4 regions of the Martelella sp. FOR1707 genome follow, and region 4 is predicted to be linked to each of the others. Evidence: riboswitches for the same ligand, from Rfam matches in the RefSeq annotation. Region 4 holds a riboswitch; each other region holds the start of a gene.
The links. Region 4 has a riboswitch for thiamine pyrophosphate ahead of V6765_RS04700 (TRAP transporter large permease). Riboswitches for the same ligand answer to the same signal wherever they lie in the genome.
Positions count from the first base shown of each region.

Region 1: linked by a shared signal. The riboswitch ahead of thiC (phosphomethylpyrimidine synthase ThiC) and the one ahead of V6765_RS04700 (TRAP transporter large permease) in region 4 are both predicted to bind thiamine pyrophosphate.
Region 2: linked by a shared signal. The riboswitch ahead of thiB (thiamine ABC transporter substrate binding subunit) and the one ahead of V6765_RS04700 (TRAP transporter large permease) in region 4 are both predicted to bind thiamine pyrophosphate.
Region 3: linked by a shared signal. The riboswitch ahead of V6765_RS08780 (ABC transporter permease) and the one ahead of V6765_RS04700 (TRAP transporter large permease) in region 4 are both predicted to bind thiamine pyrophosphate.

Region 1 is NZ_JBAKFP010000008.1:235,469-242,524, forward strand. Features, by position in the region: gene V6765_RS21085 (autotransporter domain-containing protein) at 105-3,833, shown strand; TPP riboswitch at 3,950-4,084, shown strand; gene thiC (phosphomethylpyrimidine synthase ThiC) at 4,182-5,984, shown strand; gene V6765_RS21095 (SIMPL domain-containing protein) at 6,341-7,056, opposite strand, start outside.
Region 2 is NZ_JBAKFP010000005.1:304,705-311,760, forward strand. Features, by position in the region: gene mdoH (glucans biosynthesis glucosyltransferase MdoH) at 1-882, opposite strand, end outside; gene V6765_RS15690 (hypothetical protein) at 957-1,133, opposite strand; gene V6765_RS15695 (glucan biosynthesis protein) at 1,117-2,736, opposite strand; gene V6765_RS15700 (FKBP-type peptidyl-prolyl cis-trans isomerase) at 3,110-3,547, opposite strand; TPP riboswitch at 3,776-3,874, shown strand; gene thiB (thiamine ABC transporter substrate binding subunit) at 3,911-4,921, shown strand; gene thiP (thiamine/thiamine pyrophosphate ABC transporter permease) at 5,297-6,913, shown strand; gene V6765_RS15715 (thiamine ABC transporter ATP-binding protein) at 6,928-7,056, shown strand, end outside.
Region 3 is NZ_JBAKFP010000003.1:181,150-188,205, forward strand. Features, by position in the region: gene V6765_RS08765 (LysR family transcriptional regulator) at 1-423, shown strand, start outside; gene V6765_RS08770 (lysine-2,3-aminomutase-like protein) at 474-1,532, shown strand; gene V6765_RS08775 (sugar porter family MFS transporter) at 1,634-2,962, opposite strand; TPP riboswitch at 3,177-3,278, shown strand; gene V6765_RS08780 (ABC transporter permease) at 3,387-4,100, shown strand; gene V6765_RS08785 (ABC transporter substrate-binding protein) at 4,131-5,075, shown strand; gene V6765_RS08790 (hypothetical protein) at 5,228-5,431, shown strand; gene V6765_RS08795 (hypothetical protein) at 5,594-6,184, shown strand; gene V6765_RS08800 (MFS transporter) at 6,242-7,056, opposite strand, start outside.
Region 4 is NZ_JBAKFP010000002.1:176,051-183,106, forward strand. Features, by position in the region: gene V6765_RS04685 (GumC family protein) at 1-192, shown strand, start outside; gene V6765_RS04690 (UDP-glucose dehydrogenase family protein) at 328-1,635, opposite strand; gene V6765_RS04695 (lytic murein transglycosylase) at 1,970-3,109, shown strand; TPP riboswitch at 3,197-3,299, shown strand; gene V6765_RS04700 (TRAP transporter large permease) at 3,465-5,261, shown strand; gene V6765_RS04705 (TRAP transporter substrate-binding protein) at 5,276-6,274, shown strand; gene V6765_RS04710 (diguanylate cyclase) at 6,296-7,056, opposite strand, start outside.

The DNA.
Region 1 (7,056 bases), on a different contig from region 4:
TGTAAATATGACATATACGGGGGTTATATGTCGCTTTCGAAACATGCTAACCTGACGACGCAAATCGAAATTTCATAGCGTTCCGATTACGAAAGGAATACCCGATGAATGGTATCATTCAGCGGCTGGGAAGCCGCGCGCAAATTTCAGGCAAGATGCTCGGCCTTTTGAGCGGCGTTTCGCTGCTGGCCGTCAGCGCGGTTCCGGCGACCGCCGAAGACAATGCGCTGCGCATCATCTCCCTGAACACCTGGGGAGCTTCGACGCTCATTCCCGAAGCCGCCGACCTTCTTTCATCGGGCAATTACGACTTCATCACCATCCAGGAATACCGCAACAGCTACGGCGTCGACATCCAGAAGAAGATGGCCGACCTCGGCGCCGGCGACTATTCGCTCCACTCGAAGGGCGACACCGGCCTTGCCTGGCGCGACAAGGACATCATCGATTACAGCAATACCGATGAGCCGGTTCACGTGGTTGTCGGCGGCGAGAACGGCCGCCCGCAGACCATCATCGCGACCGAGCATCTGGACTATCGCGATGATGCCTTCCTCCATCGTAACCGCGAAGCCCATGAGTTGAACGACTGGGCCGCAGGCAAGGCCAGCCCCATTATCATGACCGGCGATTTCAACGCGGGTGACATCTCCGAGCGCGGTCTGCTGGAAGTGGTTCAGCAGGAATTCATGATGAAGCGCGCCCGGGAAACCGGCAATGCGGACCACAAGGCCTGGGCGCTGCAATATGTCGCGCGCAATCACGCCATCGGCTCGGAAAAATACGCCGCCGCCGAAGCCTATATCAACCGCAAGTCCGACACCATGCCGGAAGGCCTGTTCACCGACGAGACCTATCCCGTGGCGGGCAACACGCCCTACACGATGAACCTTCTGAAGAAGCAGTACCAGATCCTGCAGAACCCCGAGGATCGCGAGCGCTTCGCGCCACACAAGCTGGCCGACGGCAGCACCACGTGGCCGAGCGTCGAGGAAGACGACGAGGCCTTCAAATGGCCGTCCTGGGGCCGCACCCAGATCGATCACTTCATTGCCTCGCGCCCCTATGCCAAATGGTGGGAGCCGACGGATGCCGAAGACGATCGCTATGTCGGCGGCGTTCTCGACCAGGACATCAGCACGACGGACGAGGGTCACGCGCTCTCCGATCATGAGCCGCTCGCCCACGAAATCCGCTGGAAGGGCCCCAATGTCGAGGAGATCGGCGACGATAGCGGCAAGGTCCGCCTGACCTTCGACGCCAACACGCGCGATTCCGCCGAGCGCGCGAATGAATTCCGGCTGTCGCGCAACAACCACCGCACGGATGTCTATCTCGGCCAGCTTTCCGATGAGGATGGCCGCCCGATCTATGCGCAGGCCCCGGAAGTCACCGAGGACCGCCTCGGCTTCCTGCTCGCCAATGCGGTCTATGACCGTCACGACCCGGAAGCCTTCCAGGAGGAGCTTGCCCTCTATGTGCCCGCCGAACAGCAGGCGGTTTACAAGGCCTATCTCGACAAGCTGACGGACACCTCCAATCCGGAATTCTTCCGCAACGTTCTCGATGACTATTTCCAGGCGCATCGCGACGAATTCCCGGGCATCGGCAGCATCAGCGACATGAGCTGGGAGCAATGGGGCGATATCCTCATGAAGTATGTCGATGAGGACCTTGCCTTCGAAACCAAACCGGAAAACCCGGCCTGGGACGAGCTTGTCGCAACGCTCGGCCTCAACGATCCCGCCGTGCGCGCCGCGCTTTCGGCGAAGACCGGGCTCGACTTCGAAAACGATCCCTTCGCGCCCCTCAAGCTGGCGCTCGACTGCGCCGATGCGCAGCACCTGTCGCTTCAGGGCGCCCGCGCGATGTGCGTGGACGATCATGAGCGCTTTCGCGATATCGTCGTCACCGCCGGCAAGACCGTGGCGATCGACGAGAGCGCCGCACTCGGCTCGACCGACGGTCTGATCACGCTCGACAATGGCGGCATCCGCACCGCGGGCCCCGACGATGACTGGGCTCAGTGGACCGGCCCGATCACGTCGCTCGACAAGGCCATCCGGTTCGACGGCCGCGGCTGGATCGATGTATCCCATCCGACGGTTCCGGTGACCGCTCTGAAGACGTTCTCCGGCGACGGCACGTTTGAAAAGCGCGGCGTGGGCACCCTGCTCCTGACGGCCGACAGCTCCGGCTTTGCCGGCACCACGCTGGTCAACCAGGGCAAGCTGCTGGTGGGCGACGAAAACGGCGTCGGCAAGCTCGGCGGCAGCATGACCGTCAATGACGGCGCTGTTCTCGGCGGTTCCGGCACGATCGGCTCCGGCGCGGGATCGCTGGTCTCGATTGCCGCGGGCGGCACGCTGTCGCCGGGCAATTCCATCGGCACGCTCACGATCGACGGCGACCTCGCCTTCGCCAGCGGCTCGATCTTCGCCGTCGAAGTCGACCCGGAAAGCGGGCGCAGCGATGCGGTGACTGTGACCGGCAAGGCGTCGCTGGACGGAACGCTCGCCCATATCGGCTTTGACGGCGTCTATGATCCGCGCTCGACCTACACCGTGCTGTCAGCCGGCCAGATCGAGGGCGAATTCGCAAGCGTCACCTCCGACTTCGCGTTCCTGACGCCCGACTTCATCTATGGCACGAGCGAAATCGGCCTGAAGCTGCAGCGCAACGACCGCGATTTCGCATCGGTGGCTCAAACCGCCAATCAGGCGGCCGTGGCGGCAAGCGTGGAGTCGATCGGCTTTACCGCAGGAAACGCGCTCTATGACGCGATCGTCATGCTGCCGGACGATCCCGATTTCATCCGCAACGGCTTCGATCAGCTTTCCGGCGAGATCCATGCATCGGTCAAATCCGCGCTGATCGAGGAAAGCGGCATCGTCCGCGGCGCGGAGGCCGATCGCCTGCGGGCAGCCTTCGGCACGGTCGGCGCATCGTCGGCGCCGGTTCTGGCCTATGGGCCGGACGGAGCGAACCTCGTCGCTCCCGATCAGGCAGACGGCATCGCCGCCTGGGGCAGCGCCTTCGGAGCGTGGAACAAGTTCGACGGCAACGCCAATGCCGCCGGCCTCGACAGCGCGACGGGTGGCCTGCTTGTCGGCGTCGACATCCCGTTTGCCGAAACCTGGCGCGTCGGCGCGCTCGCCGGCTACAGCCATTCGAGCTTCGACGTTGACGACCGCGCGTCGTCGGGTTCCAGCGACAACTACTCGCTCGGCCTTTATGCCGGTTCGCAATGGGGCGGCCTCGGCTTCCGTTCGGGTCTCGCCTATACGTGGCACCAGATCGACACCAGCCGTTCGGTGTACATCCCGGGCCTTACGAATGCGCTCGACAGCAGCTATGACGCCGGCACCTTCCAGGCCTTCGGCGAACTCGGCTATCAGTTCGATCTCTCCGACGTTCAGCTGGAGCCGTTCGCCAACCTCGCCTATGTCAATCTGGATACGGATGGCTATGGCGAAAGCGGCGGCGCGGAGGCATTGAGCGGCGCAAGCGGCAGCTCCGACACGACCTTCACCACCGTGGGTTTGCGCGTCTCGTCCGACTTCATGCTCGGCCAGACGCGGGCGAAGGCAAGCGGGATGATCGGCTGGCGTCACGCCTTCGGCGATATCACGCCGTCCGTCACGCAAGCGTTTGCGGGCTCGACGCCGTTCGCCATCACCGGCGTCGCCGTTGCCGAGGATGCCGCCGTGGTCGAGGCCGGCCTCGATTTCGACCTGTCGGCCAACACCACGATCGGCGTGTCCTACCAGGGCCAGTTCGGCGACGACGTCAGCTACAACGGCGTCAACGCAAGGCTCCAGGTGAAGTTCTGATCTGAAAACACGACCAGCCGGGCGGGGTCATTCCCGCCCGGCTGAGGCAAGACTGTTGCAATGGTGCAGCCGCCAGTCTTTCAGTTGACAAACCGCGGGACGGAATGCAGTCTTTGCGCATTCACCCGGGGGGTCCCGACAAGGGGCTGAGATACTGATCGCCCGTCTGCCTTTATGGCGACGCGCAGCGCAGTGACCCGATGAACCTGATCCAGTTCACACTGGCGTAGGGATGGTGCATCTGCTGCGGTCACGGCTGAGTTGCCCTGGCGTATTTTCACGCAGCCCCTCTCCATTCATTACGGCGAACTGGGTCTCCAACGCATCGAGCACTGGAGGCTCCGACCGATGAAAGACCTTTCCCCAACCGTCACCACCGGGCCGTTGCCGGCCTCGCGCCGAGTCTGGCAGGCTGGCGTTCTCAATCCCGATATTCGCGTGCCCATGCGCGCGATCGACCTGCATCCAACGGCCGACGAGCCGCCCGTGACCGTCTACGACAGTTCCGGACCCTATACGGATCCAGACGTCGAAATCGCCATTGAGCGTGGCCTGCCGCGTCTGCGCGAGACCTGGATCGCCGCGCGCAATGACACCGAGCGCTATGCAGGGCGTCATGTGAAGCCCGAAGACAACGGCTTTGCCGCAGGCGCGCGTCTGACGCCGGAATTTCCTGTGCGCCACAAGCCGCTGCGCGCAAGAGATAGCCGCGCCGTGACCCAGTTGGCCTATGCCCGCGCCGGGATCGTGACGCCCGAAATGGAATTCGTCGCCATCCGTGAAAATCTTGGCCGCGCGGCGGCAAAACAGGATTTGGCCCGTGATGGCGAAGCCTTCGGCGCCGAGATTCCCGATTTCATCACCCCGGAATTCGTGCGCGACGAGGTGGCGCGCGGCCGGGCAATCATCCCGTCGAACATCAATCACCCGGAAGCCGAGCCGATGGCGATCGGCCGCAATTTTCTGGTCAAGATCAACGCCAATATTGGCAACTCGGCCGTCACCTCCTCGATGGCTGAGGAAGTGGAAAAGATGGTCTGGGCGATCCGCTGGGGCGCCGACACGGTGATGGACCTGTCCACGGGTCGCAACATCCACAATATCCGCGACTGGATCATCCGCAATGCGCCGGTGCCGATCGGTACGGTTCCGCTCTATCAGGCCCTGGAAAAGGTGGGCGGCATTGCCGAGGACCTTTCCTGGGAGGTGTTCCGCGACACGCTGATCGAGCAGGCCGAGCAGGGTGTGGACTATTTCACCATCCATGCCGGCGTGCGGCTGCACATGATCCCGATGACGGTGAACCGTGTCACCGGCATCGTCTCGCGCGGCGGCTCGATCATGGCGAAGTGGTGCCTGCACCATCACAAGGAGAGCTTTCTATACGACCATTTCGAGGAAATCTGCGATATCTGCCGGGCCTATGACGTTTCCTTCTCGCTCGGCGACGGCCTCCGGCCCGGTTCGATCGCCGATGCGAATGACGCGGCGCAGTTCGCCGAACTGGAGACACTCGGCGAGCTCACGCAGATCGCCTGGGCCAGGGACTGCCAGGTGATGATCGAAGGCCCGGGCCATGTTCCGATGCACAAGATCAAGGCCAATATGAACAAACAGCTCGCGGTGTGCGGCGAAGCGCCATTCTACACGCTCGGCCCGCTGACCACGGACATCGCGCCCGGCTATGACCACATCACCTCCGGCATAGGCGCGGCGATGATCGGCTGGTTCGGCACGGCAATGCTTTGCTACGTAACGCCCAAGGAGCATCTCGGCCTGCCCGACCGCGACGACGTCAAGGTCGGCGTGATCACCTACAAGATCGCCGCCCATGCCGCCGATCTCGCCAAGGGCCATCCGGCGGCGCGGATTCGCGATGACGCCCTCAGCCGCGCGCGGTTCGAGTTTCGCTGGGAAGACCAGTTCAACCTCGCGCTCGATCCCGAGACCGCGCGATCGATGCACGACGAAACCTTGCCGAAGGAGGCGCACAAGGTGGCGCATTTCTGCTCCATGTGCGGGCCGAAATTCTGCTCGATGCGCATAAGCCATGACATCAGGGCGGAGGCCCAGAAAGAGGGCATGGCGGCGATGGCCGAAAAATTCCGCGAGGGGGGCGCGCTTTATATGCCCCTGGAGGATGTGAAATGAGCCGGCCCTGGTGATCGGCCTCGCCCCGCTCAGGGCCGAGCCGCCGCCGGGCGTCTGGGCGGCCGCCCACAGCCTTGCGACGAAGGCGAGAGCCCGCCGGCGGCATGGCGGCTGAAGTGGTGCATCTTATAAGCGGCGCATGACGAGCTCCGAAAAAGGAGGAGGCGATTGCGAGATTTTTCCGCCCCGTCGGCCGGTTGAGCGCCGGCGGCGGCAGAGGGAAATCCCACCGCCACAGGATCGGACGCTGGGTTCCGGAGAGCGGCCCGCCCCCGGACCGGAAATTGCCGTCGCTCGCGACGAAGCGACGGGTTCTTTCCAGCCCTGGGGGCGGGCGGCCTCAAGAGGAACCGGCTTTACTGCTCGATCGCCAGCGTCATGTTGACGGTGATGTTGTAGGTGTTTTCGCCGGCCGCGATCGGCGGGGCGCCCTCGGCTTTTGCCATCATCACGTCGGCGCGCATCATCATTGGCTGCGGCATCGAGCTCTGCTCGGAGATCGACATCACCTTGCCGAGCGTGACCCCGGCGGCCTCGGCCAGCGTTTCGGCCTTGGCCAGCGCGTTGGCGACAGCCTCGCGCCGGGCCTCGTCCTCCGCGGCGGAAGGATCGCTGTTGGAGAACGATATCCCGCCGCCGGAGTTGACACCGAGCTTGACTGCCTGATCGAGCACGGCAGAGAGCTTCGAAAGATCGCGCACCCGGACATTGAGGCCGTTCTGGACCTCGTAGCCGACGATCTCGCTGGTCATCGTTCCGTCATCGGCCTTGACCTGCTGATAGCGCGGGCTCACCGAGAAATTGCTGGTCTGGACGTCTTTGTCGGCGATGCCGTTCTGCTTGAGGGCGTCGATGACCTTTTGCATCGCGGCCGAATTGTCCGAAAGCGCGGTCGCCGTGTCATCAGCCTGGCTGACGACCGAAAGCGAGACGGTGGCCATGTCGGGCACCAGCGTGGCATCGCCATCGGCGGAAACATTGATGACGGCCGGCGGCGCGGCGCTATCCGCTAGGGCTGCCGTGCCGGCAAGCGGGAGCGCGAAAAGCAGGCCTGCGGCAGCGAGACGAACGG
Region 2 (7,056 bases), on a different contig from region 4:
CGCCGCCTCGACATAGTCATGGCTCAGGATATGTCCGCCAAAGGGCGGCGCGCCGGAAAGCGCCGGCAGCCCGCAGCTTTCGGCAAAGGCGTTTGTGCGCACCATGGCGTTGTGGCCCCAGAACGGGCCTTCCTCGCCCTGGATACGGGCAAGGCCGCGGGTGAACATCGGCGAAAACAGGCCGGCGGAAAACTGCAGCGCACGAGCGAACCAGGTCTTCGACGCGATGATCTTGGGCAGCGTTTGCAAGAGGCCAAGCCGCGGATCGGCTTCCATCCGGCGCAGCATTTCCACGATCGTCTCGCCTTCCATCAGGCTGTCGGCGTCGAGGATCAGCATATAGGGGTAGCGCGCGCCGTGGCGGCGGACGAAATCGCCGATATTGCCGGCTTTCTTGCCGCTATTGTCGGTGCGGCGGCGATAATATGCGTCGATCCCGCGCGGCATGTCGGCGTGAAGGGTGAGGAACCACGCCTCCTCCTGCGCAATCACCTCGGGATCGCGGCTGTCGGAGAGGATGGCGATGTCGAAAAGCCCGGCATAGGGCGTTTGCGCCAGCGAATGCGCCATGGCGGCGGCCGACGAGAACGTCGCGCGCGGGTCTTCATTGTAGACCGGAATCAGGATGGCGGTCTTTGCCGCCTGGCCGCTTTCGGCAAGCGAGGCGCGCGGCGGCGTCTTGAACCTGCGGCCGATAAGGCCGCCGATGCCGAGTGCAGCGCCCCAGGCGATCCAAGCGGCGGTCGCAGCGCACAGCGCGATCCGCACGAAGTCGACCCAGTCGGCGCCGTCGGCGAAGAAAACGTCCATCGCGATGCGAGACGCCGCAATCGCGATGATTGCGGCGAATACGATCGAAAAGGTCCGTCTGAAGGCCAGCATCGGTTATCCCTTTGGTCCTTGCGGGCCTCACCGTTGAAAACGGAAGGCCGCCCGGAAAAGTTACCTTCCGGTTCCTAGAGCCGTGCCGAGCGCGGACGCTGCCACACGAGAACCGGCGACAGGATCGTCGCGATCACGCCGCGGCGGCGCGGGCGCTCCAAAAGCTGCTCGGGCATGGGAAGCGGCGCGGACGCCGGAAGAAACCGGCTGAATTCCATGTTCTGATCCGACCCGTCAATTTGGTTGGTCATCGCCTTTTCTCCACTGATATAACCAGATTTCACTCACGTCGCGGCTGCCGTCCGTCAGCGCCCCGACAATTTCCACCGGCGCGTCGCCGGCGGGCTTGATATCGATTGCCAGACGCCAGACGCCCTGGCCTCTGATCGCCGAGACCGTGGAATGCACGACCTCGCCATTGGTAATGTGCAGGCGCTCCTGCAGTTCCGAGCCGGGCGCCATGTCATCCAGCGGGCCGCCGGCAAAATCGACCACGAGCTTGCGCACGTCGTCATCGTCATTGGCTACGCCCGATACGCCGCCTTCGCCACTGCGGATATCGACAACGCGGGCAAGCCGGGCCTGGTCTTCCTCGATCGCGCCCCAGGTCAGCCGGTAGCCGAACTCGGCCGATCCGCCTTTCTTGGCGGGCGCTTCCGGCTGCCAGAAGCAGACGATATTGTCGTTGACTTCCTTGTCGGTCGGGATCTCGACCAGCGAAATCGTGCCCTTGCCCCAGTTTCCGGCCGGCTCCACCAGAAGCGACGGCCGCCGCTCGTAATGGGCCTCGGCGTCCTGATAATCCTCGAACCCGCGATGGCGCTGGTAGAGGCCGAACGCCCGCGGATTGGTCTCGCCAAAGAACGAATTGGCGAGCGTCTTGGCATTCTGCAGATTGCGCCAAAGCTCGGTGCCGTCGGCACGCACGATCTTGAGACCCTCGCTGTCGTGGACCCGCTCCCGATAATCATCAAAGGCATGATGGTTGGCGGGACCGAACAGGAACATGGAAGTCATAGGGGCAACGCCGAGACGCTCGATATCGTTCCGGAAAAAGAGTCGCGCGGTGACATCCATGCGCGTATTCTTGCCCGGCGTGATCACGAAACGGTAGGCGCCGGTCACGCTCGGACCATCAAGCGCCGCAAAAACGGTGATCTTGTCCTTCTCCGTGCCCGGCCGCATGATGTAGAAGGCGGAAAAGCGCGGAAACTCCTCGCCCTGGCTGGTCGCGGTATTGATCGCAAGGCCGCGCGCCGAAAGGCCATAGAGATTGTTCTGGCCGAGCGCGCGGAAATAGGACGAGCCCAGGAACGAGATCAGCTCGTCGGAAACTTCCGGGCGGTTCAGCGGATAGTTGATCCGGAAGCCCGCGACCCCCGGCAGCTTGACGCCATGAAACTGCTCGACGTCGAGCGGCGCGCGGTAGATGAAGTCATCGCCGGTGAACTCGAGTTTCTGCGCAACGCCGTCGGCGACCTCGTAGATATCGACCGGCGTCTTGAACAGCCAGCCGAGCGCGAAGGCCTGAAGCTGAAAATCGGACTGGTCGCGCCAGATCGCCTTGTTGGGATCGTAGCGGATCGCGCGGTAATCATCATATTGAAGGTCCCGGAACGGTTCGGGGACCTCCTGGGAGGGCTCCTCGTAAGCCTCCCCGGCCTTGGCCTTCATCTGTTCGGTAAGCGTGTCGAAATTGAACGCGTCAGGAGGCGGCGCTGACGCCTCGACCGTTGCATTGGCTTCCGGCATCTTTCCCGGCTCGACCGCCTGCTGCGCGAAGGCCTTGCCGCCCACCCCCGAAAGAGCGAGCACGCCGACCGCGGTCTGGGCCAGAAAGGTTCGTCTCTTCATGCGTAAATCCCGTTGGCTTTAAATGGATAGATAAAATGAAATGGTGCAGAGCAGCATACTCATTCCCTTCGCCCGCCGGAAGCGCGCAGGCGCGGTTGCGCGAACGCCCGTCCCCAGACGGGCGCGGACGAGTCACAAACGAGGCAGGCCCGTTTCGGTTCCATCGCTGAAGAAGAATATTTTCGATCGATAAAATAGACGTTCCGGGAATCCGGCATGGGGATGGCTCATCAAAAAGGGCTGACACACACATTTGCGTACCAGCCCATTATTAGCAAAGCCATTCAGCCAAAGAATGGCAAAATCATGGCAATGTGCCACCTTCGCGCCGCAATATTTTCACATAGTTCGAAAACGGCGCGGAAGGCCCTGATCAGGCGGCCTTCACGATCTCGACCAGTTCGACGGCAAAATTCAAATCCTGGCCCGCGAGCGGATGATTGGCGTCGACGGTGACTTCCTGTTCCTCGACCTTGGTCACGATCAGCGGCACGGTCTGGCCGTCGGGCGTGCGCGCCTGAAGCTGCATGCCGGGGGCAACTTCCACTTCCTGCGGCATGGCGGAGCGCGGCACGACCTGCACCTTCTGCGGGTCATGGGGGCCATAGGCTTCGCTGGAATCGACCTTCACGTCGCGGCTGTCGCCAACATTCATGCCGGCGATCTCGCGGTCGAGGCCGGGAATGATCTGGCCGGCGCCGACGGTGAATTCCAGCGGCTGGCGGCCTTCGGAACTGTCGAAGGTCGAACCGTCATTGAGAGTTCCGGTGTAGTGAATACGAACGGTATCGCCCGCTTTTGCTTCTGTCATCTCGTGTGCTCCTTCCTTGAAACACTGCACGCTGGCCGAGATCGGCCGCGCCGTTTTCGGTTTTCCAGAGTGCTTTCGCCCCTGAAGGATGAGCCGACACGCTTTATTTCGCATGACGACCGACTTTTCGTCCGGCACGCCGGACACGCCCTCTACCTAGTGCTTCCGGGCCGTTTTTTCAAATCGTGCGCCTCTTGAAATGCCGGGACCGCCGCGATAGGTGTTTGGTCAGCTCTAACGGGGTGCGATTTTCGCTGAGAGGCCTGCGGCCAACCCGAAGAACCTGATCCGGCTAGCACCGGCGGAGGGATTAGACGCGCAGGACGCCGTTTTCCCCTTCAGTACCGAACACAAGGAGGCGTCATGACCTATCGCACGACCATCGCCATTCTCGCGCTTGCGGCCCTTCCGGCGCTGCCGGCAGGCGCTCAGGAGAACAAGGTCCTCACCGTCTATACCTATGAAAGCTTCGATGCCGAATGGGGACCCGGGCCGTTGGTGAAGGAAGCCTTCGAGAAGACCTGCGGCTGCACGCTGAAATTCGTCAGCGTCGAGGACGGCGTTGCGCTCCTCAACCGGCTGAAGCTCGAAGGCCAATCGAGCCCGGCCGATATCGTTCTGGGCCTCGACAACAATCTTGTGCACGAGGCGAAGGAAACCGGCTTCTTCGCAAAATCCGGCGTCTCGACCGAGGCGGCCGATATCCCCGGCGGCTTTTCCGACGATATCTTCGTGCCGTTCGATTACGGCTGGTTCGACATCGTCTACGATACCGAAAGCATCGACAACCCGCCGACAACGCTCGACGAACTGGTGAACGGCCCCGCCGACCAGAAACTGGTGATCGAGGACCCGCGCACCTCGACGCCGGGCCTCGGCATGCTGTTGTGGATGAAATCGGTCTATGGCGATGACGCTGCCGCCCAATGGGAAAAACTCTCCGACCGGATTCTGACGGTCGCGCCGGGCTGGTCGGAGGCTTACGGCCTGTTCACCAGCGGCGAGGCGCCAATGGTGCTGTCCTACACCACATCGCCGGCCTATCACGAGATCGAGGAGGGGAGCGGCCGCTACAAGGCGATCGATTTCCAGGACGGGCTCTACATCCAGATCGAGGTCGCCGGCATGACGACGATGGCCGATGATCCCGACCTTGCAAGGTCCTTCCTCGAATTCATCCTGACCCCCGGCTTCCAGGACGCGATCCCGACCCATAACTGGATGATGCCGGCGGCCGCGACCAGCGAACCGCTGCCCGCCGCCTTCGAAAACGCCGTCAAACCGCAAAAGACCCTGCAATTTGCCCCCGGCGTCGTCGCCGAAAACCGCCAGAAATGGATCGACGAATGGCTGAACGCCATGAGCGCGCGGTGAGAGCGATAGGTCCGGCGGTGAGGCGCGAGCGCGAGGCTACCTCGCCTCCGGCGCAGTGCGGCGAACCGCGCCGCATAGCCCCCCAATCTTCTCGCCCCGGAGGGGAGAGATGTCGCGACAGCGACAGTGAGGGGGGAGTCTTTCCCCGCAAACGCCCTCACGATCTGATACGCCGCGCCACCCTCACTGCCCCTCTCGGGGCATCTCTCCCGCCAGCGGGAGAGAATACTGGAAGCAAGACGCGCGGCACATACGCAATAGACCCGCTCCCTGAAAGGCGAGGTGGCCGACGGGTCCAGCACAAGGCTGCAGATTCATTCTCCACGCGCTGCCGGGCTCATCCGCCCGCCTGCGCCTGAGCGAGAGGGCCGCGCCATGCTGATGTCCTCCTCCGAACGCCGCCGCAGCTATGGCTACGGCATCGCAGCCCTCGCCGGCGTCATCGGCTTTATCGCGATCGCCATTATAGCGCTTTCCGGGTTCGGGCGGCTGCAGGCTTCGGTGGCGGTGTTCGAGGAGCCCTATGTCTGGCGCATCCTGCGCTTCACGCTCTGGCAGGCCACGCTGTCGACGCTGATTTCGGTGGCGCTGGCCATTCCGGTTGCGCTGGCGCTGGCGCGGCGTCCGCATTTTCCGGGCCGGCTGTGGATCGTGCGGCTGATGGCGGTGCCGCTCGGCCTGCCGGTGTTGATCGGCGCGCTGGGGCTGATCGGTATCTGGGGCCGGCAGGGGATATTCAACGATCTGCTGACGCTGGCCGGTTTCGGTCGCCCGCTCCAGATCTACGGTCTGCAGGGCATTCTGCTGGCCCATGTCTATTTCAACCTGCCGCTCGCCGCCCGCCTGTTTCTGGCGGGGCTGGAGCGGGTGCCGCAGGAATATTTCAAATCGGCGGCGATGCTCGCCATGCCCGGCCGCGCGGTGTTCCGCTTTGTCGAATGGCCGGTGATCGCGCCGCTGATCGCCGGCGTCGCCGGGCTGATCTTCATGCTGTGCGCCACCTCGTTCACGCTGGTGCTCATTCTCGGCGGCGGACCGGCGGCGACCACGATCGAGGTCGCGATCTATCAGGCGCTGCGCTTCGATTTCAATCCCGCCCGCGCCGTCGCCCTTGCAGGCATGCAGATCGCGCTGACCGGCCTGGTGCTGATCGCGCTCGCCTTTCTGCCCAAGGCCGACGATCCCGGCACAAGTGCCGACACCGCCATCGCCCGCCCGGATGGCGCTGGCCGGCTGAAGGCGCTGGCCGACGCCACCATCATCGCGCTGTTCACGGTTGCCCTCGCGCTCCCGCTCGCCATGATCGTCATCAAGGGCGTGGAGGCCGACCTCATCAAGCTGCTCGGCGAAAGGATTTTTCTGCGGGCGACGGCGACCAGCCTTTCGATTGCGCTTGGTGCGGCACTGCTCTCGCTTCTCGTGGCGCTCGCCTTCATTGCCGCGACAGGCGCGGTGGCAGCGGCAAAACGTCCGAGCGCCGTCGAGAAGGGTTTCAGCGCGACGATGGCTGCGATGGGATCTCTGGTGCTGCTGGTGCCGCCGATCGTGCTGGGCACCGGTTGGTTTCTGCTGCTCCGCCCCTTCGGGCTGACCGATGCGGCCGCGCCGCTGGTGGTCGCCGGCATCAACGCGCTGATGGCGCTGCCCTTCGTGCTGCGGGTGCTGCAGCCGGCGATCGCGGTTCACAGGGCGCGCACCGCGCGGCTTGCGGCAAGTCTCGGCCTTTCTGGTCTCTCTCGGCTGCGCATTGTCGACTGGCCAGGGCTGAAACGGCCGCTTCTGACGGCGCTCTCCTTCGCCATGGCGCTGTCGCTCGGCGATCTCGGCGCGGTGGCGCTGTTTGGCGGCGATGACCTGACCACGCTGCCCTGGCTGCTCTACAGCCGGCTCGGCAGCTATCGCACGGCGGATGCCAACGGGCTGGCGCTGATCCTCGGCGCGATCTGCCTTATCCTGATGGTCGCCGGCACGCGCCGGCAGGCCGCGCGATGAAAGGGAAAGCGACCATGCCCGTCGATATCACGCTTGACGATGTTGCCCTCAAACTCGGCGACAAGGATTTCCGCTTCGATGGCCAGATCGAGGGCGCAAAGGTGAGCGCGGTGACCGGCCGCTCCGGCTCCGGCAAGACGACG
Region 3 (7,056 bases), on a different contig from region 4:
CTTCAGACCCTAGAACCGGGCGCCACCATGCCGCTGTCTCTATTCTGCGAAATGCCGCAGGCAATTTTCTCCGCCACTCGCGACTTCACGCATTTCGAGGATGTAGCGCTCTCCCGAATCGGGAGGGCTCGCCATGTTCGCTTCACGCTTCCTGGATATTTCGCCGTCGCCCGCGTCGTTGGCAATAGCGACATTATCGGCGTCTTGCCCGCGAGCCTTGCGCAAGCGTTGCAACCGGAAATCGGTCTTTCAGTCTATCGCCTGCCTTTCGAAATGCCACTGATCGACCTTTACCTCTACTGGCGTAGCCGCGATACCCGCGATGCCGAGCATTCCTGGCTCAGGGAAGAAATCGTGGGCATTCTCGCGCCTCTCAACGAGGCCGCGCTTGCCGCCGCACCGGTCGCCGATGACTTTGCTTGACGGCGGAAACCGTCTAGAACGCCCCGAACGAAACCGGCGACGGGGCGACCATGTCCGAGAGCAAAGCGAAAACCGCGATAACCGACACCGATGCGCTGGTGGCGCGCGGGCTCGTGCCAGCGGAAGCGGCGGGCGATATCGCGCGGGTTGCCGAGGATTTCCGCATCCGCATTCCGGCCCATATCCTGTCGGCGATCGACACGGTGGCCGCCGATGATCCGCTGGCGCGCCAGTTCGTGCCGGATCGCCGCGAGCTTGAAGCCTATGACGGCGAGATGGAGGACCCGATCGGCGATGGCGCTTTCGAGCGGGCAAAGGGCGTTACCCACCGCTATCCCGACCGGGTGCTCTTGAAGCCGACCCATGCCTGCCAGGTCTATTGCCGCTTCTGCTTCCGCCGCGAGACCGTGGGCGAGCCGGAGGCCGCGCTTGACCGGGACGAGCTTGCCGCAGCGCTCGACTATATCCGCGCGCATAGCGAAATCTGGGAGGTGATCCTGTCGGGCGGCGATCCGCTGGTGCTGTCCGACCGCCGGCTTTCCGCGCTGATGAAGGCGCTTGGCGAAGTCGAGCATGTGGCCGTGATCCGCATCCACACCCGCGCCCCGCTGGTCACGCCCGAGCGCATCACCGACGGCCTTGTCGCGGCGCTGAAGCAGGCCCGCAAGACGGTCAATATCGTCATCCACGTCAATCATCCGCGCGAGCTGACCGAGGCGGTGCGCAGCGGGCTCGCCCGGCTTGCCGATGGCGGCATTCCGCTGTTTGCCCAGACCGTGCTCTTGAAGGGCATCAACGACGATGCCGAAACGCTGGCGACCCTGTTCAGGACGCTCCTCGCCAACAGGGTCAAGCCGTATTACCTCCACCATCTCGACATGGCCAAGGGCGTCGCCCATTTCGCCGTGCCGATCGCGCGCGGACAGGCACTGATGCGGGCGTTGCAGGGCGCGATCTCCGGGCTTTGCCTGCCGACCTATGTGCTCGATATTCCGGGCGGAGCCGGCAAGGCGCCGATCGGCCCTTGCTATCTGGAGCAAACCGGAGAGACGGAATACGAGGTCACGGATTACCGGGGCGGAAAACATTCCTATTCCGACTGGCGGTAAGCGCCAGTCTGGCCCTGCCGGTGCGTCATCTCCGCTGCGCCTCGCCCTCAGCGAAGGCCAGGGCGAGGATCGCTTCGTTTGGAGGGGCGGCGCTGCCGGCCTCACGCGCCGATAGTGCGCGCCTCGATTTCCTCCAGCGTAATGCCCTTGGTCTCGGGTGCCGCAGCGATCGCGTAGACGATGCCGACGATGCAGAAGAAGGTGAAAATCGCGAAGGTCCCGACGATGCCGATGCCCGCCAGCAGATCCGGAAACACAAGCGCCACCAGGAAGTTGAAGAACCAGTTGGCGACGGAGGCGAGCGCCATGCCGCGCGACCTGAGCCGCAGCGGAAACAGCTCCGCCATATAGAGCCAGGGCAACGGGCCGAGACTGACGGCGAAGAAGGCGATGAAGGTGAAAATGCCGATCATGGCAAGATAGGGGGTTGCCGCGACATCCATCATCGTCGCCACGGTCACCAGCGCCATCGACGCCGCGGTTCCGATGAAGCCGAGGATCAAGAGCTTGCGCCGGCCCATGCTCTCCACCAGATACATCGCGACGACGGTCAGCGCGACATTGACGACGCCGATGCCGACGGTCGCCAGAAGATCGGTCGTGGTGCCGGAAAAGCCGGCATTCTTGAAGATTTCCGGGGCGTAATAGATGATCGCGTTGATGCCGGAAAGCTGCTGCAGCACGAACACGATCATGGCGAAGCTCGTCACCGGCAGGATCCCGCGCTTCAGGAACGTGCTCCAGGCAGGCGTCGCCTCCTCGTCCTTGGCACTCTCCTTGATCTCGGCGATGATCTCGTCGACCTCGGCGGGCGAGGATTCCGGCTGCAGCTTCGCGATGATGTCACGCGCCTTGTCGGCATTGGCGTTGAGCGTCAGCCAGCGCGGCGTTTCCGGCGACAGCAGGATGCCGATCAGCGCCACGATCGACGGGAACACGCCGACGCCGATCATCCAGCGCCAGTCGCCCGAACCGCCAAAGGCCGCGTCCGACATGTAGGACACCATGATGCCGATGGTGATCATCAACTGGAAGGCCGAGACGATGGTGCCGCGAATGCGCGCCGGCGCGACTTCCGCCAGAAACATCGGCGCGGTCATCGCCGAAGCGCCGATGCCGACGCCGATCAGAAGGCGGGCAAGTGTCAGAACATACTGGTTGAAGGCAAGCGCGGAAATCAGCGAGCCGACCAGAAAGATCAACGCGCCCAGGATCAGCATCGGCTTACGCCCGTAGCGATCGGTGGTGACCATGGCAAGCACGGTGCCCGCCACCGCGCCGAGCGGCACGGCCGAGGTGATGACGCCCTCCATGAAGGCCGAAACCGTGAAATCCTGCTTGATGAACGGCAGAGCGCCGGAAATCACGCCCTGGTCGAAACCGAAGAGCATGCCGAACAGCGCTGCCACAATGACGATGGCGATGAGCATGGGTTTTCCTCCGCTTGGACGGCAGCTGCCGCCTTCCCCTCTTATGACCCCGTTTCTGAACCGTCGCTGAAAACCGCAAACGGCCTTATACCAAAAGTTGAAAGTCGAAACGGCATCCGTTGTCAAATCCTTTTGGACCTTGGCGTTTATATTAGCGGCGTTCCCGACTTCGCCGCCGAGCCTCTTGACCGGCGCGCCGCCGCGCGGCATAGAAGACGCATCCGAGGGGTGTGTCCGTGACACTGAGATGGCCGATGGCCGAACCCTTGAACCTGATCCGGGTTATGCCGGCGTAGGAACGGAGTTTGGTCTTGAGCGACACGCCCAGAAAATCAGCCTCTATTGACGCCTTCGCTGCCCGGTTTAGCCGGGGAGAGCGGGAGTGAAGCGTACCCTTTCGGCGGCACTCACCTTTTTCGCGATCATGTCCGGGCTTCTTGTGCTCTGGCAGTCGATCATCGTCTTCGGCGAGTTGCCGCGCTATATCCTGCCGCCGCCGCTTGCGGTACTGGCAAAATTCCAGACCGCCCACGCGATGCTGCTTGAAGAGGCGCTGGTAACGCTCAGGGAAATCCTGGCGGGCTTTGCCATGGGCGCGGTCTTCGGCGCGATGGCGGCGATTTTCATTGCCGCCTTTCCCCGCATCGGACGGTTCATCTGGCCTGTTCTGGTGGTGCTGCAATCTTTCCCCGTGTTTGTGATCGCGCCGATGCTGGTGCTCTGGTTCGGCTTCGGCATCGCCTCCAAGGTGGTGATGACGACCATCATCGTTTTCTTCCCCGTCGCCTCCAGCTTCGCTGACGGGCTGCGCCGCACCGATCCGGAGGTCGTGGCCGCGGCGAAGCTCGATGGCGCGGATCATTTCGAAATGCTGCGCCATATCCGCCTGCCGCTGGCCCTGCCGCATCTGTTTTCCGGCCTCAGGATCGCGGCCCCGCTCGCGCCGCTCGGCGCGGTCGTCGGCGAGTGGGTGGGGTCTGCCGGAGGGCTCGGCTTTCTCATGGTCCAGGCCAATGCCCGCATGCAGAGCGACACCGTGTTCGCCGCCATGCTGATCCTGGCACTCGAGGCCGTGCTGTTTCGAAAGGCGGTGGATCTCGCCGCTCCCTTCTTCACCCGCTGGTCGCATGAGGATTGAGCGACCGGTTCAGATAAACAGGAGAATGACATGCTGAAGAAACTCGCATTCGCCGCCGCTCTTGCCCTGGCTCCCGGGCTGGCGAGCGCCGCCGACAAACTCGATGTGATCCTTGAATGGTATGTGAACCCCGACCACGGGCCGCTGGTGGTAGCCCAGGAGAACGGCTACTTCGCCGACCAAGGTCTCGATGTGGAACTGCTGCCGCCGTCCGACCCGTCCATGGTGCCGCGCATGGTGGCGACCGGCAAGGTCGATATCGGCATTCACTACCAGCCCAATCTCTATCTCGACCACGAGGCCGGCATCGATATCGTCCGCTTCGGCACGCTGGTCTCGACCCCACTCAACACGCTGACGGTGTTGAAAGACGGGCCGATCAAATCCGTCGCCGATCTGAAGGGCAAGAAGATCGGCTTCTCGGTGGCAGGCATCGAGGACGCTGTGGTGGCCACGATGCTGGAAAACGCGGGCCTTTCCAGGGACGACATCACCCTGATCAACGTCAATTTCGCGCTGACCCAGTCGCTGCTGTCCGGACAGGTCGATGCCACCATCGGCTCGTTCCGCAATATCGAACTGCCGCAGATGCGGATCGCCGGCCACGAAGGCAAGGCGTTCTTTCCGGAAGAGCATGGCGTGCCGGTCTATGACGAGCTGATCTACGTGACCCGCAGCGAGATGCTTGATGATGACCGCCTGCCGCGCTTCCTCGAAGCTGTCGAAAAGGCGACGGTCTTCATCGTCAACCATCCGGAGGAAGCATGGGAGAGCTTTGCCAAGGCCTATCCCGATCTCGACGATGAGCTGAACCGCCAGGCCTTCGCCGAATCCGTCGTCCGCTTCGCCAAGCGTCCCGCGGCCTCCGATGCCGCACGCTACAAGCGTTTCGGCGCGTTCATGGCGGAAAATGGACTGATCTCTGAAGCGCCGCCGGTCGACGCGATTTCAGTGTCGCTATCGCAGGAAAAGTAGATCGGCCTCAAATCGCCACAAAAGCACATTATAAAGAATTGAAAGAGGCGGCGCGCATGCCGCCTCGCTGTTTCGGTCTTTTGTGACGACAATTGCGGCGATACCGCCATCCAAAGACCGATCTCTATTCCTTCACGACAGGAGATCGGATCATGAAACTTGCCGGCCTTGTGCTGGTGGTGGTCGGGCTTGCGGGCCTCACCATCCGCATCTTGCTTTATCAATATCCCGACGTTGCGGGCACCATCGAGGGCAGCCTTCTGAGCCCGCTCTCCCACCTCGTCCTGGCCGCCGGCGCCGCACTACTCGCGGTGCATCTGCTCTACCGCGTGCTGCGCCACGTCATGCATTTCTGACGGCTGCAAGCGGTCGGCATGGGTCCGCGCGGCGCGTGTGGGCCTGCAGCCTCAAGGGCATTTCACGCTTCCCCGTTGGATACCCTATTGCATTGAAATCATGCTGTATTTTCCCTAGATAGGCGAGCGCATACCCGAATCCATGACCTACAGAGAAATTGCATGCACCTGAAATACCTTCCCCTCGTCATCCTTCTGTCTGCCTCCTCCGCAATGGCGCAGGACTGGGCCGATCCGGACCATCCGGAAATCGACTACTCCGGCGTCTACGGTCAGCTCGCCTCCGAAAACGGATATAAGGAAATGATCGGCTGGTGGTCGTATGGCGACGAGGGCAAGGCCTATGACGACATCAATATGCTGATGGTCGCATCCAATGCGTATCAGCTGATGAGGGAACACAAACACTGGACGCTTTCCGGCGAGTGCCTCGACGGCACGCTCATCGTCGCGCTCGACTATGATGTTTCGAGTGAACCGGGCGCCTTCGCGATCGCCGATGACGGCTTTATCGACGTCAACTACACGGTCGACAGCGATCGCCACTATGAGGAAGGCTGGGTCAACGCCATGGAGGGCACGCGCGCCGCCCTCTACGATGACGATGCCTATACCATCCTGAAGGATTTCGCCGAAAGCGGTGAAGTGGTCTTCGAAGTCACCGGCGCTGACGGCAAGGCCAATGAACTCGCCTTCGACCTTGCCGGATCGGAAGAGGTTCTGCCCCGGCTGTTTGCCGCTTGCGGCCGATAGAGCGTTCCGGACCGAGGCCTGGCGGTTGCGCGAAACGGCGTTGGCGGCGGGTCGTGTTCACTCGCCTTCGCTTTCAGCCTGTTCAGCAGCCCAGGCGCTGGCAGCTTCGACGGCAACCGGCGTCGCGGTTGGCGTAACGCCGAGATAGCTTTCGGTCTGGCTGGCAGGAATAGCGGGCCGCTGTGTCATTCGATAGAGCGCGTAAAGCGCGATTCCAGCGAATGTCACGCTGAGAACGAGCCAGAAGCTGAACGGTCCGGCCCGTTCCATCGCCCAGCCGGTGGCAAGCGGGCCGATAATGGCGCCGAGCCCGAACGTGAAGACCAGACCGCCCGACGCAGCCGGCATATCTTCAGGCGCAAGGTAATCATTGGTGTAGGCCAGGAAGAGCGCGTAAAGAGGCGTCGTCATTCCACCCGCGACGAAGGCGGAGGCCATCAGCGGCCATAATCCGCCGCCCGCCAACCAACCGCAAAGGCACGCCGCAGCAGCAACGACCGACGCTCCGAAGATCAATGTGCGCCGATCAACACGATCCGAAATCCAGCCAATCGGATACTGCAGCGCGAGAGCGCCCGCAAACAGCATTGCCACGAACAGCGATATCTGGTCCGCCGTCATGCCGATCAGCGCGCCGAAGACGGCGCCCATGCCCGACTGCGTCGCATAGGCGCTTCCAAGAAAGAATATGCCGACTGTGCCAAGCGGCGATTGGCGATAGAGCTCACGCAAGGGCATCGGTCGCGTGACCTCCGTCCGCGGCGCTCGCCCAACGGTTAGAAGCACGGGCGCAAATGAGATCGAGACGAGGATCGAAGCCCCGATGAAAAGCACGGAGGTTCGCGCGTCGCCAAGCGTCAACAGCCCCTGCG
Region 4 (7,056 bases):
GTCAAATGGGATTCGACCCATCAGCGTCAGGTCGAAGAAGCGATCCGCTCGTTCGAGGAAGGCAAGATCGAGGGACTGGTTCTCAATCAGATCGATCCGAACGGGTTCAAGCGGTATGGCTATAATTATGGCTATGGCTATGGCTATGCCGCCCACTATGGCGATAAATATTACGACACCGCGAGCGATTAGGGTATTTCGCGCGCAACCGATGGATCGGCGCCTGCGACAACACCGTGAAACACGGAGCAGGAACCGCAATGCGCTTCCATCCGGATCGGGCCATCCTGGCTCCGATCCGCGGGTGTCTCGGCGGACCGTAGATGACTACTGACGCCCTACACCCACATAGGCGATAAACCCCGCCGCCTCGGCGTCGCCTCTGTTATATATATTCCTCAGATCGGCGAGCCTCGCCGTCGCCATTACGCCCGCCAGCCGGGACAGGTCGAGCGCACGGAATTCGTTCCATTCGGTGAGGATCACGGCAGCATCGGCGTCCTTTGCTGCTTCATAGGCGTTTTCCAGCCATTGGACGCCCGGCAGCAGGGCCTCGCCCTCACGACGGCCGTGAGGATCCACCACTCTCACATGCGCACCCCCGCCCACCAACGCCGGCACGATTGTCAGCGATGGCGAGTCGCGCATGTCGTCGGTGTTGGGTTTGAAGGTCACGCCGAGAACAGCGATCGTCTTGCCGTTTACCGAGCCGCCACACAGGTCCGTGACCTTCTCGACCATTCTGCGTTTGATGTCGTCATTGAGCTTGATGACCGTCTCGGTGATCTGCATCGAGACGCCGTGCTCCTGACCGATCCGGGCAAGCGCCTTGGTGTCCTTGGGAAAGCACGAGCCGCCGAAGCCCGGGCCTGCATGCAGGAACTTGTTGCCGATCCGATTGTCGAGGCCGATGCCCTTGGATACGAGTTTGACATCGGCCCCTACGCGTTCGCAGAGCGTCGCGATCTCGTTGATGAAGGTGATCTTGGTAGCGAGAAATGCGTTGGCCGCGTATTTGATCATTTCGGCCGACTCCAGGTCGGTCGTAACGATTGGAAAGTCGCGCAGAAAGAGGGGACGATAGATCTCGCCCATCACCTCGGCCGCGCGTTCATGTTGAACCCCCACAACCACCCGGTCCGGGCGCATGAAATCGTCGATCGCCGCACCCTCACGCAGGAATTCCGGGTTGGAGGCGACATCGAAATCAGCCTGGGGATTGGCCCTTGCAATGATTTCCTGCACCTGCCGGTTGGTTCCGACCGGTACCGTCGATTTTGTCACCACGACCGTATAGTCGTCGATGGCTTGGGCGATCTCCTCGGCCGCGGCGAACACATAGGTCAGGTCGGCATGTCCGTCGCCCCGGCGCGCCGGCGTGCCCACCGCGATGAAGACCGCATCGGCTTCCGACACCGCGGCGGGCAGATCACTGCTGAAATGCAGCCGGCCGGACTCCATGTTTCTCGCCATAAGCTCCTGGAGACCCGGCTCATAGATCGGCACCTGACCGGCTCTGAGCATGTCTAGCTTGGCTGGGTCCTTGTCGACGCAAACCACCTCATGGCCGAAGTCGGAAAAGCAGACACCGGAAACGAGTCCCACATAGCCGGTGCCGATCATTGCGATTTTCATGGGAAAATGTTCACTCTTCTGGCAGTTGACGGATCGCTTTTATTATTGAGACGAATTGATTACAGTTGCACGACAGGCCTTGTCGAGTAGGGGCCTTCAAAAAAGAAAGTCACGATGGACCTGGGCTTTACGGGAAAGAGTCGGTGTCGCCTTTTCGCGTTCTCGATATCGGCAAGGTAGTTCCCTGTTTTGACGCATCGGGTTATCGAAAAACCGGGTCTTACTTTTTCGCCGCTGTGCTTTCGCATCTCCATAAAATAGACGCAAGCGCGTGCTCTTTCGGTCAGGAGGCCGATGCGCTAGGTTTGCGCACGAATGGAGCGGGGTTATCGCTATGTATCTGACGCGACGCGTGTTTTCTTTCGGGGTGATTGCCGCGACGCTTTCAGCGTGCACGAACAGTTCGGTTGGCAGTTTTTCTTCCGTCGCCGATCCGGCGATGCGGCCGGTGGCCAATTCTGAGTGGAACGCGTGGGTGGCCGGGTTCAAGCAGCGCGCGGCGGCGCGCGGGATTTCCAACGACACGCTGACGGCGGCCTTCGCCAATGCCGGATACACGCCGGGGGTCATTGAGCAGGACCGCAACCAGACGGAATTCAAGCGCACGCTGGAAGACTATCTGGCCATTGCCGGCTCCGATGAGCGGATCGCCAAGGGGCGCGCCAATTATGCCCGCTACCGCGATGTTCTGGAGCGGATCGAGGCGACCTATGGCGTCGACGCCAATGTGATTGTCGCCATCTGGGGCCTGGAAAGCATGTACGGCGAACGGCGCGGCAGCATTCCGGTTGTGTCGTCGCTTTCGACGCTGGCCGTCGAGGGGCGGCGCGGTGCTTTCTTCGAAAGCCAGTTGGTCGGGGCGATGCGGATCCTGCAGAACGGCGATATCACGCCCGAGCGGATGACCGGAAGCTGGGCCGGCGCCATGGGCCATACCCAGTTCATCCCGACCTCCTATCTCGGCTATGCCGTCGATTTCAACGGCGACGGCCGGCGCGATATCTGGGACGCCGACCCGACCGATGCGCTTGCGAGCACCGCGAACTATCTTGCTCGCTCGGGCTGGCGGAAAGGTCAGCCCTGGGGCGGCGAGGAGGGCTCGCCGGGCGCTGCCGTCGATGGCACCAGGATACAGCCGCAGGCGGGCGGTCCGGTCTTCGTCGTCGGGCACAATTTCAACGTCATCAAGCGCTACAACAACTCCACCAATTATGCGCTGGGCGTGGGGTATCTCGCCGACCGGATCGCGGGCGCCGGCCCGCTCAGGGGCAGTTTTCCCGATGACAATTACGGCTTCAGCGCCGACCAGCGCAAGGAATTGCAATCGCGGCTTTCTGCGGCGGGCTACGATGCCGGCACCATCGACGGCGTGTTCGGCGACCAGACCCGCGCCGCGATCACGGCCTATCAGCGGCAGAACGGGCTGAATGTCACGGGCGAACCGTCCATGGCTCTGCTGCAAAGGCTTCGGTAAAACCCGTTGGCAAGTTGTCTTGCGTTGCCGCCAGACGCCACGTTTCCGGCATGCCATTGACAGCGCCCTAAAAGCCGGACAAAACCTGACTATTCCGAGGGGTGCATCCTGCGATGCTGAGACGGCGGTGAGCCGGACCCTTGAACCTGATCCGGGTCATACCGGCGTAGGAACGGAAAATCTGGCCGCTCTGCCATAACCTTTCTCTTCTCCGCCGGTCTCCGTGATTGCAACATGCTGGGGATCGCATCATGAAGCCTTGCCTTCCAATACCATGCGCGGGCCGCCAATGGTTCAGCCCTCCGAACGGCTGTTTTGAGACAGGCGTCGCCCGCGAACGACATCGTCCATGCGTATGACGGCGATTCATCGCGCGGCTGGACGGTTTGCGGACGCGCTGGAAACGGCGCTCGGTCTGCTCGCCGCCGTCATTCTGATGGCGATGCTCGCCCTTGTCGTGGCGGGCGTCGTGCTGCGCTACGTCTTTCACACCGGGGTCGTCGGCATGGAGGATCTGGGCGTGTGGCTGAATATCGCGCTGATCTCGGCCGGCCTGCCGCTCACCCTTTCGGGCCCGCTGTCGATGCGGCTCGATGGTCTTGCACGGCTGCTGCCCGATCGGGCGTCCGGCGTGCTCGCTGTCGTGGCCGACGGCTTCAGCGTCGTCGCGGGGCTGATCCTGTGCCTTGGTGGCCGTGAGGCGATCGCCTTGCTTGGCGGAATGTCGCCGACGCTCGGGGTTCCGGAATGGGTCCGCTTCGCCTTTCCCGCAGCGGGCGGGCTGGGACTGCTCGCGCTGCTCTGCCTGCGCCGCTTGGAGCGGTCGAGCGGCGCACGGCTGATCTTCGGCTTCGCGCTCGGCGGGTTTCTTTACTGGGCCGTCGGTCGGTTCGCGATCGATGTCGCCCTGCCGGCCAGCCTGTCGCTCGCGCTTGCAGCCGCGCTCGGCCTCATCGCCGGTGCGCCGCTCGCCCATGTGTTTCTGGCATCGTCCTACGGCGCGATCGCCTTCGGCGCGCTGCAGACGGAGCAGGCGATCATCGCCAATACCGTGGCCGGCATGTCGAAATTCCTGCTGCTGGCGATCCCGTTCTTTCTGCTCGCGGGCGCGTTTCTGAAACTGTCCGGGGCGGCCGAAAAACTCGTTCAGTTCGCGGTCTCGCTCGTCGGCCATTATCGCGGCGGGCTGGCGCAGACGACGCTTTTGACCGGCGTTCTGTTTTCCGGCGCGTCCGGTTCCTCCGTCGCCAATGCGGCCTTTGCCGCCTCGACCTTCCATCCCGAACTGGTGCGGCACGGTTATCCGCCCGCCCGCGCCGGCGCGCTTGTCGCGGCCTCCTCCGTTCTCGACAACGTTATCCCGCCGTCGATCGCCTTTCTAATCCTGGCGACGGCGACCAATCTTTCCGTCGGCGCGCTGCTTGTCGGCGGGCTGTTCGCCGGCCTGTTGATGGCGGCTTTTCTCGCCGTCGCCATAAGGCTTGCGATGGGGGCCGCGAGCGGCGCGCCGCCGGCTTCGGCTGAAACGCGCAGGCAGGCCGGGATCGCGGCTCTGCCGGCCTTCGGCCTCGGCCTGATCGTGGTGTTCGGCATTCGCCTGGGCATTGTCACGACCACGGAGGCGGCGGGTCTTGCCGCCCTCTACACACTGATCCTGGCGGCAACGTCCCGCCGCTCCGGTTCCAGCATTGTCGCCGCCTTCCGCCAGTCGGCGGTCGAGGCGGCGGCGATCGGTCTCCTGATCGGCGCGGCGGCCCCCGTCGCCTTCCTGCTCGCGATCGACGATATCGCCGGTCTGGTGCGCCACCTCGCCGGCCTGTTCGGGGGTAGCGCCGTCGCCGTTCTCCTGCTCGCCAATGGGATCCTGCTGATTGCGGGCCTGGTGATGGATATCGGGGCGGCGATCCTGCTGCTGGGTCCTGTGCTTCTGCCGGTTGTCGTTGCCGCCGGGATCGATCCGATCCGCTTTGGCGTCGTCCTCGTCGTCAACCTGATGATCGGCGGGCTCACCCCGCCGGTCGGGATGCTGGCCTTCGTGGTCGGCGGCGTCACCGGCCTTTCGCCGGAAAGCCTGTTCAGGGCGATGCGTCCCTTTCTTCTGGCGCTTCTCACAGCCCTGTTCGTTCTCACCCTCTTTGCCGTTCCCGTATGAAAGGTTTGTCTGCCATGACCACGCTCAACCGTCGCCATCTTCTGAAAACAGGCGCTGCCGCCGCCGCAATGCTTGTTGCGCCCGCCTATCTGCGAACCGCCAGCGCCGCCGCGCGCGATGTCGTCATCGCCTCGCTTCTCGGCGAGGATAAGCCGGAAACCATGGTCTGGCGCTTCTTCGCCGACGAGGTCGAACAGCGGCTTCCGGGCCGGTTCCGTTTCCGGATCGTGACCAATGGCGCGCTCGGCGGCGAAAAGCAGGTGGCGGAGAATATTCGCCTCGGATCGGTGCAGGCGAGCCTTTCCACCGTTTCGGCGCTTTCGGCCTGGACGCCGCACTTGCAGCTGCTCGACCTGCCGTTCCTGTTTCGCGATGCCGCTCACCTCAGTGATGTCGTGAATGGTCCGATCGGCGACGACCTCTCGGCCCGGCTTGCGCAAGAGCAGTTCATCGTCGGTGGTTTCATCGATTACGGAGCTCGCAACCTGCTGGCCAAGGAGGCAATCACGCGGCCCGGGCAGATGGAAGGCAAGACCATCCGCGTCATCAACACCCCACTCCACACGCGCCTGTGGAGCGCCTATGGCGCGACGCCGGTCGGCATCCCGATCACCGAAACCTACAACGCGCTCGCCACCGGGGTAGCGGATGCCATGGACCTGACGAAATCGGCCTATGCAGGGTTCAAGCTCTATGAGGTGGTGCCGTTCATGACCGAAACCGGGCACATCCGCGCCGCCGGGGTGCTCTATTTTTCCGCCGGCTTCTGGAACAGTCTCGATCCCGAAACACAGGCCGTGCTCGGCGCGATCTCGGCCGAGGCCGCGCTTTATTTCAACAGGCTGATCGTTGAGGACGAGACGCAGTCCGTGGCGCTTGCCAAGGCGAATGGCGCCACGTTCCTTGAGCCGGAGGAGATGGAGGCCTGGCGCGCCGGGGCGCGGGGCGTGTGGAGCGATTTCGCACCCGTCGTCGGTGGGATGGACACAATCGAGGCGGTAGCGCAGGGCTGAGCTGCGCCCGAGACCGGCCGTTCAGCCGGTGACCTTCACCTGATTGCGGCCCTCCATCTTGGCGGCATAGAGCGCGCGGTCGGCGAGCTCGATGATGTTGGGCGGCGAAACCCGCGGGCTGAAGACGGATATGCCGATGCTGACCGTCAGCGTCTGCTTCTGTCCGTCGGGGAGGATGAACGTTTGCCCGGCGATGGTGTTGCACAGGCGCTCCGCGATCGCTGTCGCCTCATAGGTGCGAAGCCCCGGCAGGATCATCGCGAATTCCTCGCCGCCATAGCGGTAGGCCAGGTCATTTTCGCGCGCGGTCAGTTCAATCGTATCCGCAACCTGCCGGAGCGCGTCATCCCCCGCTAGGTGTCCATAGGTGTCGTTGAACTGCTTGAAATGGTCGACGTCGATCATCAGCAGGGAGAACGGCTCGCCGCTCTCTTTCGATACGGCGATCGCCTCGTCGATCGCGCGGTCGAACTCGCGACGGTTGTAAAGGCCGGTCAGGCCATCGGCGCGCGCGGCTGCGGCCAGGGCATCTTCCTGCCGGTTGATCTGCTTGAGCATGGTGTTGAAGGCCTGCGCCACGGAGGCGAGTTCCGGCGGGACCTGCACCTCGATTTCGCGGTTGCGCGTGCCGCCCGCGACCAGCATCGCGCCTTCCACCAGTTTGTCGGTGCTGCGGATCAGCGCCTGGTCGATGATGAATATGCCGATCCCGGAAAACACCAGCGCCAGAACGCCCGCAATCGCGGCAAAGCGGTCGAGCCGCTCCATTGTTTCGAGCGCTT